2 regions of the Arthrobacter sp. FB24 genome follow, and region 2 is predicted to be linked to the other one. Evidence: riboswitches for the same ligand, from Rfam matches in the RefSeq annotation. Region 2 holds a riboswitch; the other holds the start of a gene.
The links. A riboswitch is a leader RNA that binds a small molecule or an ion and turns the genes downstream of it on or off. The one in region 2 is predicted to bind S-adenosylmethionine.
Positions count from the first base shown of each region.

Region 1: it holds a riboswitch for S-adenosylmethionine, as region 2 does, so the genes downstream of both, ARTH_RS19540 (DUF1737 domain-containing protein) here and metX (homoserine O-acetyltransferase MetX) in region 2, are expected to answer to the same signal.

Region 1 is NC_008541.1:4,339,587-4,345,017, reverse strand. Features, by position in the region: gene ARTH_RS19560 (glutamate--cysteine ligase 2) at 1-396, shown strand, start outside; gene ARTH_RS19555 (hypothetical protein) at 425-748, shown strand; gene ARTH_RS19550 (O-succinylhomoserine sulfhydrylase) at 800-2,008, opposite strand; gene ARTH_RS19545 (rhodanese-like domain-containing protein) at 2,009-2,419, opposite strand; gene ARTH_RS19540 (DUF1737 domain-containing protein) at 2,416-2,685, opposite strand; SAM riboswitch class IV at 2,768-2,880, opposite strand; gene ARTH_RS19535 (NtaA/DmoA family FMN-dependent monooxygenase) at 3,101-4,396, shown strand; gene ARTH_RS19530 (aromatic amino acid ammonia-lyase) at 4,401-5,431, shown strand, end outside.
Region 2 is NC_008541.1:1,476,478-1,481,908, reverse strand. Features, by position in the region: gene ARTH_RS06685 (MFS transporter) at 1-1,140, opposite strand, end outside; gene metX (homoserine O-acetyltransferase MetX) at 1,311-2,495, opposite strand; SAM riboswitch class IV at 2,508-2,623, opposite strand; gene ARTH_RS06675 (bifunctional o-acetylhomoserine/o-acetylserine sulfhydrylase) at 2,714-4,030, opposite strand; SAM riboswitch class IV at 4,092-4,206, opposite strand; gene ARTH_RS06670 (VOC family protein) at 4,368-5,006, shown strand; gene ARTH_RS06665 (CPBP family intramembrane glutamic endopeptidase) at 5,134-5,431, opposite strand, start outside.

The DNA of each region.
Region 1 (5,431 bases), 1.8 Mb from region 2:
GGTGTAGACCCCGCGCCCGTGCCGACGGTGCTCCTGCGGATGGCCGCGTGGCAGGCAAGCAACTGCGGACTCCGGGGAGACCTTCTGGATTTCGGCACGTTCCGCCCCGCTCCCGCCGAGGAAGTCGTGGAGGCGCTGGTGGACTACGTCGCGCCCGTCCTGGCGGAACAGGACGAGCTGGAACTGGCCTGGGAAGGCGTGCGGAGGATCCTGGACCGGGGGACCGGTTCGGAACAGCAGCGGCTTGCCATGCAGGAATGCCTTGCCGGGAACCCGGAGGCCGCCGCCGGGCTGGCCGCCGTGGTTGCCCACGCGGTGGACGTGAGCATGCGCCGGACCGAAGCCGTCACCGCGCGCGAGAAGGCGCCGGTGCTGCTGCGCGTTCGCCAGTCCTGAACAGGTTCCTACTACCCCGGAGCGCGCTATGGAAACCGAATACGCAACAGTCGCCGGCCACGATGTCACCACCATCACCTGCGTCTGCGGAAACACCGTCAGCGACGAAGGGCTGATCCAGGCCAACTCCGAAGGCATGCCCGTCCACCTTGGCGAGGGCACTCCTGTCCCGGCCGGACTGGCCGAGTGGCCCGGGGATGAGGACCTCTACACGCTGTGCCCGGCATGCGGCCGCGTCTACCATGACACCGTCATCGAAGAGACCGGCACCGCGCCAGTCGCCTTCACTGTGGACGTTGCGGCCGCCCCGATAGCTGAAGCGATCCGCCTGCACTGGGAGCTGGACACCTGACTTTCGGCGCGGCAGGTCTTCGTAGCTTGGCGCTGATCAGGGGCGGGATGGTCAGATCTGTTTGAGCGCCTGCTCCAGGTCGCGGATGAGGTCGTCAACATCCTCGAGTCCTACCGACAGGCGGACCACGCCGTCGCTCAACCCGATGGCGGCCCGGCCATCCGGCCCCATGGCACGGTGCGTGGTGGTGGCCGGGTGGGTGATGAGCGTCTTGGCATCGCCGAGGTTGTTGGAGATGTCGATGATCCGCAGCGCGTCCAGCAGGGCAAAGGCTGCTTCCTTCGCCGTGCGGCCCGCCGACGGCAGAAGCTCCAGCGTGAGCACGGTACCGCCGGCCTTCATCTGCCTGGCCGCCAGCTCAAACTGCGGGTGGGACTTCAGCAGCGGGTACTTGACCCAGCTGACCGCCGGCTGGCCTTCCAGCCACTCGGCCAGGCGAAGCGCGGAGGCCGAGGAATGGTTGACGCGCAGCGCCATGGTTTCCAGGCCCTTCGTCAGCACCCAGGCGTTGAAGGCTGAAAGCGCCGGCCCGGTGTGGCGCATCAGCTGCTTGACCGGGCCTTCGATGAACTCCTTGGTGCCCAGGATGGCGCCGCCAAGGACCCGCCCCTGGCCGTCAATGTGCTTGGTGCCGGAGTACACCACCACATCCGCGCCGAGCTCCCCGCAGCGCTGCAGCAGGGGGGTGGCAAAGACATTGTCGACGACGACGGTCGCCCCGGCAGCGTGGGCCAGTTCGCTGACCGCGGCGATGTCCACGATCTCCTGCATCGGGTTCGACGGCGACTCGAAGAAGACCGCCGTCGTCGGTTCCGCCAAAGCGGTCCGCCACTGTTCCAGGTCCGGGCCGTCCACGAACACCGTTTCGACGCCCCACCGGGGCAGGATCTCGTTCAAAATGACAAAGCAGGAGCCGAACAGCGACCGGGCGGCAACCACCCGGTCACCGGCAGCCAGCAGGGCACCCAGTGCCGTAAAGACGGCGGACATGCCGGACGCCGTCGCAAAGCACGCTTCGGTGCCCTCGAGCAGCCGGAGGCGTTCCTGGAAGGTGGCCACGGAGGGGTTGCCGTACCGGGAGTACACAAACCGTTCGTCCTCGCCGGTGAATGCCCGCTCGGCAGCTGCCGCGGATTCGTAGACGAACCCCGAGTTGAGGAAGATCGGCTCGGCGGTCTCCTGGAAATTGGTGCGGTCAAGTCCGCCGCGGACAGCCTGGGTGTCAGGGCTCCAGCCAGCGGCGTCGGGATTGAAGGTCACTTAGTTCTTTCCGAGATTGGTGGGCAGGCCGCGGTTCTTCCAGCCGTTGACGGTGCGTTCGCCGTAACGGTCCGGTTCGCCTTCGAAGCCTTCGAGGACGTTGTAGGCGGTGAACCCGGCCCGGGTGGCGGCAATGGCCGCGGCAACGGACCGGACACCGGAACGGCAGAGGAACACCAGTTCGACGCCGGAGTCCTCGGGGGCCTGCTGCTTCAGCTGGTCGACAAAATCCGGGTTGGGGATGCCGCCGGGGAAGGTCCACTGGATAAAGAGGGGATCGTTATCCGTGGCTTTGGTGTCCGGGATGCCGATGTGCGCCCACTCGCCCTCAGTGCGGACATCCACCAGGACGGCGCCCTGCTCCAGTTTGGCCCAGGCGTCCTGCGGGCTCAGGTCTCCGGCGTAGCTCATGCGTGGCCCTCGAAGCCTTCGCCCGGGAAGTCGGCGTCGAACTCAAGTTCGTCCACTGCGGTTGCCACCGCCGCGTCGGAGCTGGCGACTGCCTCGGGCAGGATCACGGCCTGGGCAACGATCACGCTGGTGCCGTTGAAGGTTGCCGCCGGGCCTCCGTGCAGGACATAGCCGTCGGCCAGTGCTGCGGAGATGCGCTCGCAGAACGAGCGGTCGTCGGGGCCGGTGATGAGCCGGTAGGCCAGCCTTTCCTGCGGCAGTGCCAGGGCCGGTTGTTCCTGGCCGGCGGCGTCTGGTTCGGCTGCCGGGGCCAGCTGTGCGGGTGCGTCGGACACGACGGATCTCCTTCTCTCACGCTTGCAATTCGAATATCGATATGCCGAGTATTCACCTGAGGCACCCCGCCGTGGAAGGAGGGTTGCCGACCGGCCAGTCAGGGCTTGGCGCCGGTTCTCATTACTCCCCAAAAACGTAACACTTACGACGGCGGCCCGCACCGCCGTCGTCGTCATCTTCCGTAACGGGAACGCCCGCACCGCGGCCCCGCATCCGCCCCGGCGGTACCCCCGGCTGCAGTTACAAAAGACCCTGCCGGGGGGATAATGACGGGAGATGAACCGCTGTAACGCCGGATGAAATCAGGCAGCCGTGAATGAATCGAATCGGAATACAGGCAGTCCCATGCTGCACTTCGGTTGGTTTGTGGGTCACGGGTTCGGCGTCCAGGGGTGGGGTACGCCCGGGTATGGCATCGGGTACGACTGGAAAAAACCCGCCCTGTACCAGCACGCCGTGCGGGAATTCGAGCGGGCAGGGCTGGACCTTTTCATCATCGAGGACTCGCTCACCGTACCGGACACGTACGGCGGAAGCGCCAAGGTGTCGCTGGCGCAGGCGTCCTTTGCGCCGAAGCACGATCCGCTGGCACTGGTGCCCTACCTGCTCTCCGCCACGGAACACCTGGGCATTGTTCCCACGGTGAGTGCGTCCTTCTACCCGCCGTTCACCGCTGCCCGGCTCCTGGCCACGCTGCAGCATTTCTCCAGCGGCCAGCTGGGCTGGAACGTGGTGACCTCCGGCAGCGATCTTGCTGCGCAGAACTACGGGCTGGACCAGCAGATCGAGCATGACCTCCGCTATGAGAAGGCGGAGGAATTCGTGGACGTGGTGCGCAAGCTCTGGCGCAGCTGGGAGCCGGACGCCATTGTCGAGGATCCGGACGCCGGCATCTTTGCCGACCATACGAAGGTCCATCCGATCAACCACGACGGCCAATTCTTCAAGGTCCGGGGCCCGCTCAACACCGCGCCGCTGCCTGAGGAACCGGTGCTGGTGCAGGCCGGGGCGTCCCCGCGGGGCAAGGCTTTCGCGGGCGGCAACGCGGACGTCGCAATTGCCCTCGCCAGGGGCGCGGACGGCATGAGGGCCTACCGTGATTCGATCCGGGCCGAGGCGGCCGCGGCGGGGCGGGACCCCGACGACGTCAAGGTGCTGTTTGTCCTCAAACCCACCGTGGTGGGCTCCCGGGCCGAAGCGGACGAGCTCCGGGAGCAGCGCCGCCAGCTCACGCAGCGCGACATCGACAGCCAGCTGAACTCCATCTCCTACCTCTCCGTGATCGACTTCCAGCAGTTCGACCTCGACGCCCCGCTCCCCGAGCTCACCACGAACAGCAACCAGGGCACCCTGGATCATTTCGCCAAGGCGGGTCCTCCCGGGTCCACGCTGCGCCAGCTCCTGCAGGCCCGCAGCGGCGGCGCCGGGGACAGCATCATCGGCACGGCCGAGGAAATTGCCGACTACCTCGAAGAAACCGGCGTGCAGGTGGGCGGGGACGGCTTCCTGTTCTCGGGTTTCGTTGATCCGGCCACCGTTCATGGTGTGCTGGACCGGCTGGCCCCGGTGCTGCGACGCCGCGGGCTGCTCCGGACAAGCTATGGCGACGGCGGCTTCCGCCGGAACCTGCTGGACTTCTAGTGCCATGGGCGGCGGCAGCGGAGAGTTCCTGATCGGCACGGCGCACCTGCGCGCCAGGGACGTCGCCGAAGCCGCGGCTGATCCCGCCGTTAAGTTCGTCCTGAGCGTGGACGCCCTGGAGCTGATCGGGCTCTCGCGTGAGGTGGTGCAGCAGGCCATCGACTCCGGCCACCGCGTCTACGGACTCAATACGCTGCTGGGATCCGGGCGGGACACCGCCGTGGAGAAGAAGTCGATCCTCGCCTACCAGGTGCAGGTGGTGAGGTACCACAACAGCGGGGTGGGCGTGTTTCTCGGCGCCGATGAGGTCCGGGCCGTGATCCTGGCGAGGCTTGTGGGCTTCAGCCGCGGCGGCTCCGGCGTCCGGCCGGAAACAGCCCGCTTCTACGTTGAAATGCTCAACCGCGGGGTGGTCCCCGCCATCCCGCGCGAAGGGTCCGTAGGCTCCGCAGACCTGACCCACCTCGCCGCAGTGGCCGCCGTCGCGATCGGGGAGGGCCAGGCGGTGGCAGTGGACGGCCAGCTGCTGCCCGGCGGCCAGGCCCTGGCGGACGCCGGGCTGGCTCCGCTGGAACTCGCGCCCGGCGAAGCCCTGGCCCTGGTCAGCTCCAACTCCTATTCCATCGGCGTCGGCGCGCTGGTGCTGCGCCGCATCCTGCGGCTCGCCGACCTGGCGGACACCGCGCTCGCGTTGTCGCTTGAGGCGACGGCAAGGCACGACGGCGGCGGCAACCTCAGCCCGTTTTCGCCGGCTGTGCAGGCGGCCAAGGCAGTGCACGGGCAGTCGGTCACGGCGGCCCATGTGCTACGGCTCCTCGAGGGCGGGTGGCTGGAGGACCCGGAGCGGGAGGTGTCCGTGCAGGACGCGCTTTCCTTCCGCGCGGCACCCCAGACCCACGGCGCCATCCGGTGGCAGGTCACGGCGCTGGAAGACGCTCTGGAAGTGGAACTGAACGGCCGGGGCGACAACCCGCTGACCGACATCGGCTCCGGTCGGATGGTCTCCGGCGGTAACTTCCAGCCCATGCAGCTGGC
Region 2 (5,431 bases):
GGAGTAGCGCATCCGGGTCGGGAACATTTCGGCCATGATGGCCGGCTGGCCGGCGTACATCAGTGCGTGGAAGAGCAGGCCGATGGTGATCGCCGCGAGGATGACGAGGTCGTTCTTGGTGTCCATCATCGGGAAGGCGAAGAAACCCCAGGTGCCGCCGAGGATGGCGCCGGCCATATACACGGGCTTGCGGCCGAAGGCGTCGGAAAGCTTGCCGACCATGGGTACGGCGCAGAAGTGGATGAAGTGCGCCACCAGGAGGAGCAGGAGGATCCTCGATGTGTCGGTCTGGACCACAACCTTCAGGTAGGTGATGGAGAACGTGACCACGAGGTAGTACAAAATGTTTTCCGCGAACCGCAGGCCCATGGCGGTGAAGACACCGCGCGGGTAGCGGCGGAAGACCTCGGCCACGCCGTAGCCCTTGTTCTCAACAACAACTTCCTTGCGTGCCTCCAGGAAGATGGGGGCGTCCTGGACCTTGGTCCGGATGTAGTAGCCCACGATCACGATCACCGCGGACAGCCAGAAGGCGACGCGCCAGCCCCAGCCGAGGAAGTCGGCGGAGGACAGCGTAGAGGAGAGGGTGAACAGCACGCCGGTGGCCAGGAGGTTGCCCATGGGCACGGCGGACTGCGGCCAGCTGGCCCAGAAGCCGCGTGACTTGCTGGGGCTGTGCTCAGCCACGAGCAGCACGGCGCCGCCCCATTCACCACCGACGGCGAAGCCCTGGACGAAGCGCAGGAACACCAGGAGCGCCGGCGCCCAGTAGCCAATCTGCGCGAATGTGGGGAGGCAGCCCATCGCGAAGGTGGAAACACCCACCAGGACGATGCTCAGCTGGAGCAGCTGCTTCCGGCCGAATTTGTCACCGAAGTGGCCGAAAACGATGCCGCCGATCGGGCGGGCAACGAAGCCCACTGCATAGGTGACGAAAGCGGCGATGATCCCGTCCAGCTCAGTGCCGGAGTTGGGGAAGAACATCTTGCCGAAAACCAGGGTGGCCGCTGAGGCGTAGAGGAAGAACTCATACCACTCAACAACGGTGCCGGCCATTGAGGCCGTCACCACTTTCTTCAGCCCTGAGGCTTTGACGTCAGTCTCATCTGCGCGCCTTGCGGCGGAGTTTTGCATGCTCATTGTGAACTCCTTCGGCGTCTCCGTCGACACCATGTGGACCATTCGGTAGCGGTCGCGTGTGATGTGCACCACCAACGCGCCGGTCCCCTAGAGTATGGACTCACATTGCCGCAGGCTCAACGCCATTTTCTGCAGAACAGCTCTGCATAAATGCACATTGAGCCGAGGGGCTAGGCGAAAAAGTTCTGCCTCAGCTGCGCGCTAAGCTGCCCGATTTCAGTCAGGAAACCGTCGTGGCCGATGGGCGCCTCGATGATGTGCACCGGGACGTCGCCCGGCAGTGCCGCCGCCAGTTCGCGGGACTGTGCAGGAAAATACAGCCGGTCGGTGTTAACGGCGGCGATGAAGAACTCAGCCTTGGCCTGGGCCAGCGCGTCCTTGAGCGGGCCGCGTCCCCGGCCGACGTCGTGGCTCATGAGCGCTTCCGTGATGGCGATGTAGCTGTTGGCATCGAAGCGGCGGACCAGCTTGGTGCCCTGATGGTCGAGGTAGCTCTCCACCTGGTAGCGGCCGCGGTCTCCCAGCGAGACTGCCTGAAGCGGGGCTTCGCCGCCCTGGGCGCTCCGGCCGAACCGGGCCTCCAGCTCGTCTGCGGAGCGGTACGTGATGTGCGCGATCCTGCGCGCCAGGGCCAGGCCGGCCTCAGGCTCCGGGCCGCCGTAGTAGTCACCGCCGTTGAAGTTGACGTCCTGGCGGATGGCGAGGGTCTGCGCCTGGGCAAAGGCGATCTGCTCGGCAGTGCTGCTGGCCCCGATGGAAATGACGGCACAGCGCCGGACCCGGTCAGGGAAGCTAACGGCCCATTCCAAGGCGCGGGCTCCACCCAGGGATCCGCCCAGGACGGCGTACCAGCTGTCGATGCCAAGGGCGTCCGCCAACCGGGCCTCGGCCGCAGTGGTGTCGCGCAGGGTCACCAGGGGGAAGCGCGAGCCCCACGGCCTGCCGTCCGGCGCGGGAGTGGAAGGCCCGGTGGAGCCGTAGCAACCGCCCAGGATGTTGATGGAAACCACGAAGTACTTGTCCGTATCAACCGGGGCGCCGGGCCCGGCAAGCTGCTCCCACCAGCCTTCTTCGTCACTGGCTCCCCTGGTAACGTGCGTGCTGCCGGTCAGGGCATGCTGCACCAGCACGGCGTTGGAACGGTCCGCGTTCAGCGTGCCCCACGTCTCGTAGGCGAGTGTGACGTCCGGCAGATGCCCGCCGGCTTCAAGGTCAAGCCCGCCGATGCCCTGGAACCTGACGGTACCGTCGGGGACAGTGCCTGCGGTTTTGCCCGCGGTGGTTTTCACGTCACGGGCTGACAGGCTGTGGCTGGATGTTTCGGGTACACCGCTGCGGGTGACGGCAATCGTCATCTGAGGACCTCTTCTTCGCGCTTGCCTGCCGCCAACTGGCCGGCAGGCCAGGTCTTCACCCGGGGCACCCCGCCGCGAAAGGAGGGTTGCCGGCCAGCAAGCCGGGGCTGTCGCTGGCACTCATGACCTTTAAAGAGTCTACGAAATGCGTCCCCGCAATGGCGAAGAATGTGACAGCAATATGACTCCCGGCGTCGAGACGCCGGGAGTCATACGCGTCAGTCGCCCTTGGCGGCGCGGAAACCGGCGTCGAGGTCGGCGATGATGTCATCGATGTGTTCCAGCCCCACCGAGAGGCGGACCAGGCCCGGCGTGACCCCTGCCACCGCCTGCTGTTCCGCCGTCAGCTGGCTGTGCGTGGTCGACGCCGGGTGGATGACCAGCGAGCGCACGTCACCGATGTTTGCGACATGCGAGTGCAGTTCCAGCGCGTCCACGAACCGCTTGCCGGCCTCGGCCCCGCCAGCGATGTTGAAGGACACGATGGCTCCGGTGCCCTTGGGTCCGTACTTGCGGCCGCGCTCGTACCAGGGGCTGGACGGCAGCCCCGCGTAGGCCACGGATTCGACGTCGGCCCGTGCCTCCAGCCATTCGGCGACGCTCACCGCGTTGGCCACGTGGCGCTCAACGCGCAGGCTCAGCGTTTCCAGGCCCTGGGCGATAAGGAAGGCGTTGAACGGAGAAACGGCCGAGCCGAGGTCCCGCAGGAGCTGGACGCGGGCTTTCAGGATGTAGGAAAGGTTCGCGCCCAAGGCGCCCCCGGCGCCGAGGTCCCGCGCGTAGACAAGCCCGTTGTAGGTGGGGTCCGGGGTGTTGAAGCCGGGAAACTTCTCCGGGTCCTTGCCGAAATCAAAGTTGCCCGAGTCCACGATCACGCCGGCAATGGCGCTGCCGTGCCCGCCAAGGTACTTCGTTGCCGAGTGGACCACAATGTCGGCACCCCATTCCAGCGGCCGGATGAGGTAGGGCGTGGACAGTGTATTGTCCACGATCAGCGGGACACCCGCCTCGTGGGCAACGCCGGAAACGCCTTCGATGTCCAGGACATCCTGGCGCGGGTTGGACACCACTTCGGCAAAGAAAAGCTTGGTGTTTGGCCGGACTGCGTCCTTCCATTGCTGGAGGTTGTCCGGGTCCTCGACGAAGGTCACGGAGATGCCGAACTTCTTCAGGGTGTGGGCCAGCAGGTTGTAGGTGCCGCCATAGAGGCTGGGGCTGGCCACCACGTGATCACCGGCTTCGGCGACGTTGAGGATGGCGAATGTTTCGGCCGCCTGCCCCGAACTGAGCAGCAGCGCCGCCAGGCCGCCCTCAAGGCTGGCCACGCGCTGCTCCACTGCGTCCTGGGTGGGATTGCCGATGCGCGTGTAGATGGGCGCCAGTTCGGCCAGCGCAAAGCGGTTGGCAGCGCTCTCGGCGCTCGGGAACACGAACGACGTCGTCTGGTAGATGGGGAGGGCCCTGGCGCCGGTGGCGCTGTCCGGCTCCTGCCCGGCGTGGATCTGGCGGGTTTCGAAAGACCAGGCATTGGACATTGAAGACTCCTTCTAAAGAAAGGCACCACAGGCGGACGCACGGTATGCCGGGCCGGTTCTGGTGCCGCGCTTGCCGACCGGCGGTTGCCGGAGGCCAGGTCCTCACCCGGGGCACCCCACCGCGGAACGAGGGTTGCCGGCCAGCAAGCCGGGGCTCAATGCTGGCGCTCATGACCTTGACCCAGTGTAGAAACGGAGCAATCCGTCTGAACAGGTTTGTGACGAAGGACGTCGGCCGCATGATTTTCGTGGGCTTCAGGGCCCTCCGCCATGACATCCCATCTCGGTAAGCATACCCTTAGCTGAGAGCTCCATCACAAAGTGCCAAGATGAGGGCATGCGCATGGATCACGTCTCTTACGCCTGTGAACAAGATGGCTTGGCTGCCACCACCGAACGTATTGCAACCGCCCTCGGCGTCGAAGCCGTTAAGGGCGGGGTACACCCCCGATTTGGCACCCGCAACATGATTATCCCGCTCGCCGGGCACAAGTATTTGGAGGTCGTGGAGGTCCTTGACCACCCGGCATCCGACAAGGCTCCGTTCGGGCAGGCTGTCCGGGCACGCTCCGCAGCTGGCGGCGGCTGGATGGGCTGGTGCGTCGAAGTGGACGACCTGGCACCGTTCGAAGAACGCCTCGGCCGCTCGGCTGTCAACGGCAACCGCAAGTTCCCGGACGGCCGCGAACTCGTCTGGAAGCAGATCGGTATCCTGGGCCTCATTGCAGACCCGCAGGTACCCTACATGCTCAAGTGGGAAGGCGACCCGGAGCTTCACCCGTCCAACGCCTACCCGAGCAACGTCAAGATGTCCAGCCTCACCATCGCCGGCTCGGCCGAGCGCGTCACGGAATGGCTCGGGCAACCGGTCGAGAAGCCCTTGGAGGATGTGGCCGTTGAATGGGTCGCCCCGAAGGGGACGCCGGGAATCCTCTCCGTTACGTTCGAAACCGCCTCCGGGGCAGTAACCATCTAGCCCTCTTACACCGTGTGGTCCTCCGGGCCACGGGCAGCGCGCTGCCTTTACGAACTTCGGCCGCTATCAGCGGGTGCCAACGACGTCACCCACCGATAGCGGCCGAATCCTTTTAAGCGGTTGCCGGCTAGCCCAGCCCGATGGCCTTGCCGAAGAGGCTGAAGCCGACGAACGCCACAATGTCCAGCAGCGCGTGGGCGATCACCAGTGGCATGACGCGGCGGGTCTTCGTATAGATCCACGCAAATACCACGCCCATGATGGCGTTGCCGATGAACGGACCGAACCCCTGGTAGAGGTGGTAGCTGCCCCGGAGCATGGAGCTGGCGAAGATGGCCAGCGGCATGCTCCAGCCAAACTTGCCGAGCCGGTCCAGCAGGTACCCCACCACGATGACCTCCTCCACGATCCCGTGCCGTACGGCG